3 regions of the Lysinibacillus sp. FSL P2-0066 genome follow, and region 1 is predicted to be linked to each of the others. Evidence: riboswitches for the same ligand, from Rfam matches in the RefSeq annotation. Region 1 holds a riboswitch; each other region holds the start of a gene.
What was found. Region 1 has a riboswitch for thiamine pyrophosphate ahead of thiW (energy coupling factor transporter S component ThiW). Riboswitches for the same ligand answer to the same signal wherever they lie in the genome.

Region 1 (3,174 bases):
ACCTATCCTGCACAAATTGTTTTATCAATAAGCAAGCCATAAAAATGTACTTTTAGTATTACATAACCTTCACTCATTACTTCTGAACATAGTTAAACTTTATGCCATTACAGACAAACTCACAAATTTCACAAGCGAAGTCCATCCATTCTTATTACAAAAGTGGATTATTTTACAATTCTTGGTGCCCTGACGAAACCTTTTGTGGAAAACCATTCTAAATATAGAACCAACTCTATAATCTTAACTATTAGCCAAGCAATAATTCTTTATGATAGACTGTACTATATTTGATTACAAAAAGGGGGTTCATTCGATGACCCAGCAGAAGTCCAATAAGGCGGCTTTGTATATTTTAATGTTTAATATGTTTATCGCAATGGGGAGTATCGGCATAATTATTCCTGTCATGCCAGAGTATTTAAAAATATTTGGTGCAGCAGGACAAGTTCTAGGTATGCTAATTGCAACGTTCGCCTTAGCTCAATTCGTATTTTCTCCTATTGCTGGGAATCTTTCAGATCAGTACGGTCGAAAAAATTTAATTATTTTCGGTCTTATCGTAACAGGTCTTGCTCAAATCGGTTTCGGCCTTGCTACAGATGTATGGATGCTCTTTTTAGCACGCTTTTTAGGTGGTCTAGGTTCCGCATTTGTTGCACCTCCTATTATGGCTTTTGTTGCTGACGTCACAACCTATGAAGAACGTGGGAAAGGTATGGGGATGTTGGGTGCCGCTATGTCTCTTGGCTTTATGATTGGGCCAGGAATCGGTGGTTTCTTAGCAAAGGTAAGCTTACATTTTCCATTTTTCACCGCTGGAGCTGCAGCCATCCTAGCTTCTATTTTATCTTATTTCTTATTACCATCTACCAAACCAAACACTGCTCAGCAGAAACAAAAGCAAGACAATCTGGCGAAGCAAATGGCTCGTTCCATACATATGCCTTATTTTGTAATGCTTATTATTATGCTGGTGTTCTCATTCGGAATTGCAAATTTCCAAACGACATTATCATTATTTGTGACAGAAAAGTTTAATTACACACCTGTGGATATAGCAATTATATTAGTTGTTGGTGGTGCTTTTGGAGTAGTAGTACAAATGTTTATCATTACACCACTGTTCAATCGCTTCGGTGAAATGAAAGTAGTACTTGTCAATTTATTTATTGCAGCTGTTGCTATTTTCTTAATATTATTTGTTTCTGGCTTTGCCCTTATATTAGTTGTAGCAACGATTTTCTCTACAGCAACGACATTAATTCGTCCAGCTGTTAATACACTTATCTCAAAGCTTGCAGAGAAAGAGCAAGGATTTGCTGCGGGCTTGAATAATGCCTATATGAGCCTTGGGAATATGATTGGACCTGCTTTAGCTGGTCTATTATTTGACTGGAATATGAATAGCCCCTATATTTTCGGATCTATCATATTATTAGCCTGCTTCTTCCTTGCGCTCATCTGGACATTGAAAAAAGCACCTCATTTAATGCATCCCGATACAAAATAGTCTGAAAAATCATTGACTATTTTTAGCAGTATGTTACATTATTGTTGATTCACAAAATTGAATGATTTTAACCACTAGGGGAGTCTTTAAAAGGCTGAGACGTATATGGTAATATACGGACCCTTTGAACCTGATCTAGTTCATACTAGCGGAGGGAAGTGGCGCTACTTGCTATTGTCACTATATACAGGCAAGGCCGCTTCCTATTGTGTTTCAAGGAGGCGGCCTTTTTATTTTTCCTCACGAACTTTATCAAAAGGAGTGAACCTTATGTCAATTCGTAAATTAACAGTTATGGCTTTATTAGTAGCCATTGCTGTTGCAGGGTCTACTTTCATATCCATCCCAACAGGAATCGCACGTGCATACCCCGTTCAGCATGCTATTAATGTGATAGGAGCCATTATACTTGGACCCGTACCAACAGTTATTGTTGCCTTTGTCACGGCTATCATTCGAATCCTTACCGGGACAGGCTCTCTATTAGCTATCCCTGGAAGTGTCATTGGCGCGTTCTGTGCTGCCCTTGCCTATAAATATAGCAGTAAAATGTGGTTAGCATGTATCGGAGAAGTTGTAGGCACTGGCATTCTTGCTTCACTTATTGCCGTCCCTTATGCAAAATTATTCATGGGCACATCTGTAGCAGCTCTCTTCTTCCTACCAGCCTTTTTAACATCAAGTATAATCGGCGCCATTTTAGGTGTTATGGTTGCTAGCAGCTTGTGTAAAACGGAGCTAGTAAAGAGGTTTAATTCTTCTCTTTATTGAGAGGGGAGAATAGGAGCATTCTTTGAAATAGGGGTAGTCCAAATTAAAGCGTCTCTCTTCATTTTATGAGAAGGCTGTGCCCAAACTTGGACGTCTTTCTTCCTTTATGAGCGGCAATGGCTCTTCTTAGAGCGCCTTTCTTCTCCTTATGAGCAAAGAGCCCACTTTTTAGATCACCTTGCCGCTCTCTACAAAGGGAGCAACTCTCTATTCAAACAATACAAAAAAAGCAGTGCAAACCTATTAAAGTTTGCACTGCCTCCTCCATTTTAAGATCTCTTTTTCATGCCTTTTAATAACTGTGCTACATTTGTATTCTCTGCCTGTACAGGTTTTTCCTCAACCAGCGGCTCTTTCTTCTTCGCGTTCGTTAGGAAATTCCAACCAAAACGTCTTATGGTAATATCAATAAAGAATAGGAGCATACTCGCTAAGAGCAGCCATGTGGCAATATTTTGCCGATCTGCTCCTTTTGTCGTAAAGTCACGGAAGACATCTTGTGGTTCCTTTAAAACAGTGCCTCCTGTTTGTTGAGTCAACTCTTCTATCAGTTGATTATTTACAGGGAGTAGTTCGTATTCGGCACTATAAGGAACACTTAGACCTGCCTGGTAAATGGCCTGCTTTTCATCTGCTACACGGAAGAAAATTAATCCAGGTTCAGCTTGTACTACAGCTCGAACTTGAGATGCGGAAATGGTTTCAAGTTGTGTTTCTAGCTCCTCCCCTGCTTCATTTACCGCTACAATATCTAAAAATGCGGCTTCATTTGTAGGGTCTGTAATCATAAAGGAACCATCTGCTTCCAATCTTACATCATAGGCTACATCATTGTAGCTTGGTAGCATTTGAGAAATAAGTGTTTGCCAAAATGCTCCCCAATTCTGCCA
Region 2 (3,174 bases), 610 kb from region 1:
CGCTTCAGTCGTATTTAAATCCTTATCTTTAGCATAATTACGAATATCCTGTGAAATTCTCATACTACAGAATTTAGGCCCACACATAGAACAAAAGTGTGCTGTTTTTGCTCCCTCCGCTGGGAGTGTCTCATCATGATATTCCACTGCACGCTCGGGATCTAGTGACAAATTGAATTGATCACGCCAACGGAACTCAAAGCGCGCTTTAGACAGTGCATCGTCTCGTTGTTGTGCACCTGGATGGCCTTTTGCTAAATCAGCAGCATGTGCAGCAATTTTATAAGTGATAACGCCCACACGAACGTCCTCACGATTCGGTAAACCAAGATGCTCTTTCGGTGTCACATAACAAAGCATCGCTGTACCAAACCATCCGATCATCGCTGCTCCAATGGCTGAGGTAATGTGGTCATAACCTGGAGCAATATCTGTTGTGAGTGGTCCCAATGTATAGAAGGGCGCTTCCTTACAAACCTCTAATTGTTTGTCCATATTTTCTTTAATCAGATGCATTGGTACATGACCCGGCCCTTCAACCATCACCTGAACATCATGCTTCCAAGCAATTTGCGTTAGCTCACCTAATGTTTCAAGCTCTGCAAATTGTGCCTCATCATTGGCATCTGCAATTGAGCCTGGGCGTAAACCATCACCTAAGGAAAAAGCAACATCATAGGCTTTCATAATTTCACAGATTTCCTCAAAGTGTGTATACAGGAAATTCTCTTGATGATGATATAAACACCACTGTGCCATGATAGAGCCCCCACGAGATACAATGCCTGTTACACGATTTGCTGTAAGTGGTACATAGCGTAAAAGGACGCCTGCATGAATGGTGAAGTAATCCACACCCTGCTCAGCTTGTTCAATGAGGGTATCACGATAAACCTCCCACGTTAAATCCTCTGCTACACCATTTACCTTTTCTAAAGCCTGATAAATTGGCACTGTTCCCACTGGCACTGCAGCATTTCGAATAATCCATTCTCTTGTTGTATGAATATGTTTACCAGTCGATAAATCCATAATATTATCTGCACCCCATCGTGTTGCCCAGGTCATTTTCTCAACTTCTTCCGCAATGGAAGAAGTTACAGCAGAATTCCCAATATTAGCATTGATCTTCACATGGAAATTACGTCCAATAATCATCGGCTCTGCCTCAGGGTGATTAATATTAGAAGGCATTATAGCACGCCCCGCTGCAATTTCTGAACGGACAAATTCAGGTTCCACATTTTCGCGAATCGCTACAAACTCCATTTCAGGCGTTATAATCCCATTTCGTGCATAATGAAGCTGTGTCACATTTTTACCCTTTTTAGCACGTAAAGGCTTTCTTGCTAATCCAGGAAAGATATTTTCATGATTACGTGGGTCATCTGCACGACGAAAGCCATTATCCTCTGGTTTAACGGCGCGTCCCTCATATACTTCTACATCCCCTCGCTCTTGAATCCATGTATTTCGTAAGGCAGGTAAACCTTTCGTAATATCTACTTGGTAGGCTGGATCTGTATAGGGTCCACTCGTATCATATACTCGAATAGGAGGATTTTCTTCATTTCCAAAACTGCCTGTTGTCGGACTTAATGCAATTTCTCGCATAGGTACTAGAATATCTGGGCGTGATCCTTCCACATATACTTTTTTGCTTCCCTCAAAGCTGGACATAATGGTCATATTCTTTTCACTAATTGCTGACATGAGCTACTTCTCTCCCTTAAATTTATTTTGATATAAGGACCGATTCTAGCTCACCCCAACAATCTAAAAAATAAAGGCCGAATCCAAAATAATTATTTGGATCCGGCCACGAATGTAAAGGTCTATTGATTGCATACTCTGCAATAGCTTCTTAACTTTCCCACGCTGGTATGAGCCAGATCAGGTCCAAAGGGTCAAGAAACTTCGTAGCGTTTCCCTCTCAGCCTGACTCATCAGACTCCCCTAGTTAATACTATTTAGTTTGATGCTAGTGTAGCAGATAATACTAAGAGATGGAAGTTATTTTTTATCTTACTAGGTAAATAATACTTCTGCAAAATAGATCACAATGGTTACAGTTATACAGCTTACAATGGTTGAAAATAAAACAGCTTGCGCGGCTGTTGCTGAATCTACATCATATTCCAATGCTAGACTAGAACTATTGCGGGATGTTGGAAAGGCACTAGCTATAAAGAGTGATTGTGCGACGACTCCATCTAATCCCAATATATAAATAATGGCCAATGCCACAGATGGTCCAATAATTAGTCGCGTAAAACAGCTGATAAAGACGGTTTTATTAAACATTGATTTCATCTCTAGTTGTGATAATTGCGCACCTAAAGTAATTAGAGCCACAGCAATAAATCCATCTGCCACATGTTCTACTGGTATTTTGATAAACTGTGGAATACCGATATCAAAATAATTCATAGCGACACCTATAATCAGCGCATGAATAATAGGCATTTTAAAGAAATCCTTGATGATTGTCATACCTGACTTTGTAGAAGAAATTAAATTGTATAAACCATATGTATACGTAGTCATATTTTGAAAGATTACGAGCATGACCTGAATGGCTACTCCAATAGGTTGCGTGGCAAATATCATTTGAGCCACTGGAATACCGTAATTACCCGAGTTAATGAGCACAACACTATTTTTAAAGACAGCTGCCTCTGTTCTAGCTAAACCTAACCCTTTTGCCATAAAGTGACTGAGTATCATTTGACTACCGATAAAGAGTACAATAAATAATCCGACCTCTCCCAGTACAGATAATTCCACATGTGTTTCATATAAATTTACAAAAACAGCTGCTGGCATAAAGCAATATGTAATAAGCTGAGATAATGCTTTTAAATTAAAGCGAAATTTCTTTTGTAGTATAGCGCCTATTACAAGTAACACTAAAATAGGTACAACAATTTGAAAGAAAATCATTCCGAGATACATCATATCAATGTCCCCCTTCCAGTGTTAATAGTAGTGTCGAATTCCTTCTAGGTCAATTTCTCTGACTTTCACAATAAAAGAAGACTGCCTCTATAACGAAGGCAGCCTTTCCCTTTAAGCAAGCTTAAATCGATTTACAACCTCTTGTAGCTCGTTTGAAATATCGTTCATATTTTGAATAGACTCTGCTACTTTTTGTAATTCTGCTTGTTGATCCAT
Region 3 (3,174 bases), 1.6 Mb from region 1:
GATTTGCACAAGCATGCCAAGGCTTTAGTGAAAAGGTGAAAGAAATAGCGAAAGAGCTTCATTTACTTGAACAAGAAGCAGGGCGAGTAAAGGAGCTCTATGGATTATTAAATGGACAAAACTCGAAAAAGCTATCCTTTGAGCGTTATATCCAAATTAATTACTTAGATCAAATTACAGTTGCTGCCAATATACGGCTATATCATTTATCAAACGGTCAATTTGAGCTTAGGCGCTCAGATAGGTTAGAAAAGCATGCGAAGCAAAGTGGACTTGGTCTTGATGTTTATGATGCCTATACGGATCAATTACGAGATGTCAAAACATTATCAGGTGGCGAGAAATTTAATGCTTCGTTAAGCCTTGCATTGGGGATGGCAGATGTGATTCAAAGCTTCCAAGGTAACATTCATATTGAAACGATGTTTATTGATGAGGGCTTTGGCTCACTTGATGAGGAATCACTAAATAAAGCAATTGATACATTAATTGATTTACAGGATTCTGGTCGCATGATTGGTGTAATTTCGCATGTACCTGAATTGAAATCTGCGATGCCAGCGGTTTTACATGTGGAAAAAACATTGAATGGCCATAGTCAAACCCATTTTGAAGTGAAATAAAATGAAGGTGTATTTCCAGAAAAAAGGAATACGCCTTCGTTTTATTTTTTTCTAGCTGGGGTTGTAGGCGTTGTTCCCTTTTTTGCAGCCATTACTTTTTTTACGATAGGAATAACAATAGGTGCTAACTTGACGGCAGTTTTTACAACGTTTGATACTTTCATCCTAAAACAGCTCCTTTTACAATTACTACTACCTGTTTCACTTAAAAATAAAACATTAACGGATAACACGAACAGCCTGAATTATATTCCAAATCACAATACCTAGTGAGACGAGCGCATAGATGGCGAATGAAGTAAACCAAATAATCATCATGGTCTTGTTGCTGGAGGTTGGATCTAAACTAAATGTAGAAAAAACAAAGACAATAAAGAATAGAATGCCAAAAACAAAAGGTATTAAATGAGAGACAAGTGCACGAATCGAATGTCTTTTTACATCACTGTCTTTTGTCACAAAATAAACAATTAATGGAACGATAAAAGGGGCGAAGAAAATACTAAGATAACTAAAGGCAGCTAAAATTTTTTGATTCTCCATAGTTGTACCTCCTTTTTAAATATTTACGCATGAAAAACAGCAAAGTTTCAAAAAATATATTGTATAGAAGGTTGTAATCCTCCTATCCATTGCGTACAATGAGATTGTTCAAATAAATTCAGATGTAACGACCACAAGGGGAGCTGATGATGTCAGCTGAGACTGGGCACGTAATGCCTTGACTCTTCGAACCTGTAAGTTAACGCTTGCGTAGGGATGTGGATAGAAACCGACACTTGTACGATGTGAGGCTCTGTCCTGACATCGTTTTTTCATTCTTAAAGGAAAAAGGTGTCAGAAAGAGACATATCAGCGCTTTTCTATTCCTGCTCTTGTATCCTACATCGGAACAAAGGAGAGAATATGTATGGACAAAAAAAGACTATTAATGCTAGTGGAGATTGCGATTTTTGCAGCGATTGGTCTCGTACTGGATCAAGTTTCCTTTAAAGTATGGGCACAAGGCGGTTCAGTTAGTCTTGTTATGGTACCAATTATGTTAATAGCATTTCGCTGGGGCTTAGTAGCTGGGTTAACAACGGGACTACTTGTGGGTGTTATGCAAACAATGTTTGGTTCCTATATAGTGCACTGGCTACAAGGATTATTGGATTATGGAGTTGCTTTTACAGTTGTAGGTTTAGCGGCGGTTGTACGTGGACCAGTGTTAGACGCTGCTAAACATATGAATAAAACAAAAATGGCACTTTATATAATAATAGGTACCGTTTTCGCAGGCTTCTTACGATACACAGCACATACAATTGCTGGTGCTGTATTTTTTGCCGAATATGCGGGCGACCAAAATGCATGGATCTATTCCATCATCTACAATGGTACATATATGCTACCAGCAACTATATTAACGGCAATCGTTGGTGTTCTTTTATTCACAGCCGCTCCACAATTAATGCAAAGAAAAGCTTAATGCAAGTCCCTTCACATGAGTGGAGGGACTTTTTTGTCGTGAATAGCTCTTTTAGCACTTTGCAAAGTAGGAAAGCATACAATATTTAAAGCGTTTATCGTTATACGCATAAAAAGTTATGTTATATTAAAGAATAGATATTAGATGAAAGGGACGTTATACATGATTGTAAAAACGCAAGAAGAGATTGAAGCTTTTAAAAAAATAGGACGCATTTGTGCTGAAATTCGTGAAGCGATGAAAGCTGCTACAAAACCAGGTGTTACAACACTTGAGCTTGATGAAATTGCTGGCCGCATGTTTGCAGAGGCAGGCGCTATTTCTGGACCAAAGGGAGAATATGATTTCCCAGGGTATACATGTATTAGTGTTAATGAAGAAGTAGCACATGGTATTCCAGGAAAGCGTGTTATTCAAGAAGGGGATATCGTAAATATTGATGTTTCTGGCTCTTTAAATGGTTATTTTGCTGACACAGGAATTTCATTTGTTGTTGGTGATGGCTATGAGGACAAAGAAAAGCTTTGTCGTGTTGCCAAAAGCGCCTTTGATCGAGCAATGACAAAGGTAAAGGCTGGATCTAAATTAAATCAAATTGGTAAAGCAGTTGAACGCGAGGCAAATGCTAATGGCCTAACTGTTATTATGAATTTAACAGGTCATGGCTTAGGTCAATCTTTACATGATGAACCCAACCATATTTTAAATTATTACGATGCATGGGATTCTACCATTATGAAAGAAGGTATGGTACTTGCGGTTGAGCCATTTATCTCAGCAAATGCAGAGCATATCGTAGAAGCTGGTGATGGCTGGACATTCGTGACACCGGATAAATCACTTGTAGCTCAAATCGAACATTCAGTCATTGTGACAAAAGATAAACCGATTATCTTAACGTCATTAGACGAAGAATAGGATGCAATGAAAAATCCTGCTAACCAATTTATTTTTGGTAGGCAGGATTTTTTTTAATAAATAAAATGCCAACAAAGAGAACACCACATAAAAATAAAGCAGCTGTAGTGACAAGTAGCTCATCAAAACCATTATGTATGGCGATTCCAATATAAGCCCAAA

Region 2: linked by a shared signal. The riboswitch ahead of thiC (phosphomethylpyrimidine synthase ThiC) and the one ahead of thiW (energy coupling factor transporter S component ThiW) in region 1 are both predicted to bind thiamine pyrophosphate.
Region 3: linked by a shared signal. The riboswitch ahead of thiT (energy-coupled thiamine transporter ThiT) and the one ahead of thiW (energy coupling factor transporter S component ThiW) in region 1 are both predicted to bind thiamine pyrophosphate.

Annotation. Positions count from the first base shown of each region.
Region 1 is NZ_CP150202.1:837,273-840,446, reverse strand. It holds gene MKZ14_RS03945 (MFS transporter) at 317-1,513, shown strand; TPP riboswitch at 1,580-1,687, shown strand; gene thiW (energy coupling factor transporter S component ThiW) at 1,784-2,284, shown strand; gene MKZ14_RS03935 (VWA domain-containing protein) at 2,554-3,174, opposite strand, start outside.
Region 2 is NZ_CP150202.1:228,528-231,701, reverse strand. It holds gene thiC (phosphomethylpyrimidine synthase ThiC) at 1-1,713, opposite strand, end outside; TPP riboswitch at 1,854-1,968, opposite strand; gene MKZ14_RS01130 (AEC family transporter) at 2,029-2,958, opposite strand; gene MKZ14_RS01125 (methyl-accepting chemotaxis protein) at 3,070-3,174, opposite strand, start outside.
Region 3 is NZ_CP150202.1:3,848,226-3,851,399, reverse strand. It holds gene MKZ14_RS19220 (SMC family ATPase) at 1-623, shown strand, start outside; gene MKZ14_RS19215 (hypothetical protein) at 665-787, opposite strand; gene MKZ14_RS19210 (DUF4870 domain-containing protein) at 843-1,166, opposite strand; TPP riboswitch at 1,293-1,400, shown strand; gene thiT (energy-coupled thiamine transporter ThiT) at 1,534-2,094, shown strand; gene map (type I methionyl aminopeptidase) at 2,257-3,012, shown strand; gene MKZ14_RS19195 (hypothetical protein) at 3,041-3,174, opposite strand, start outside.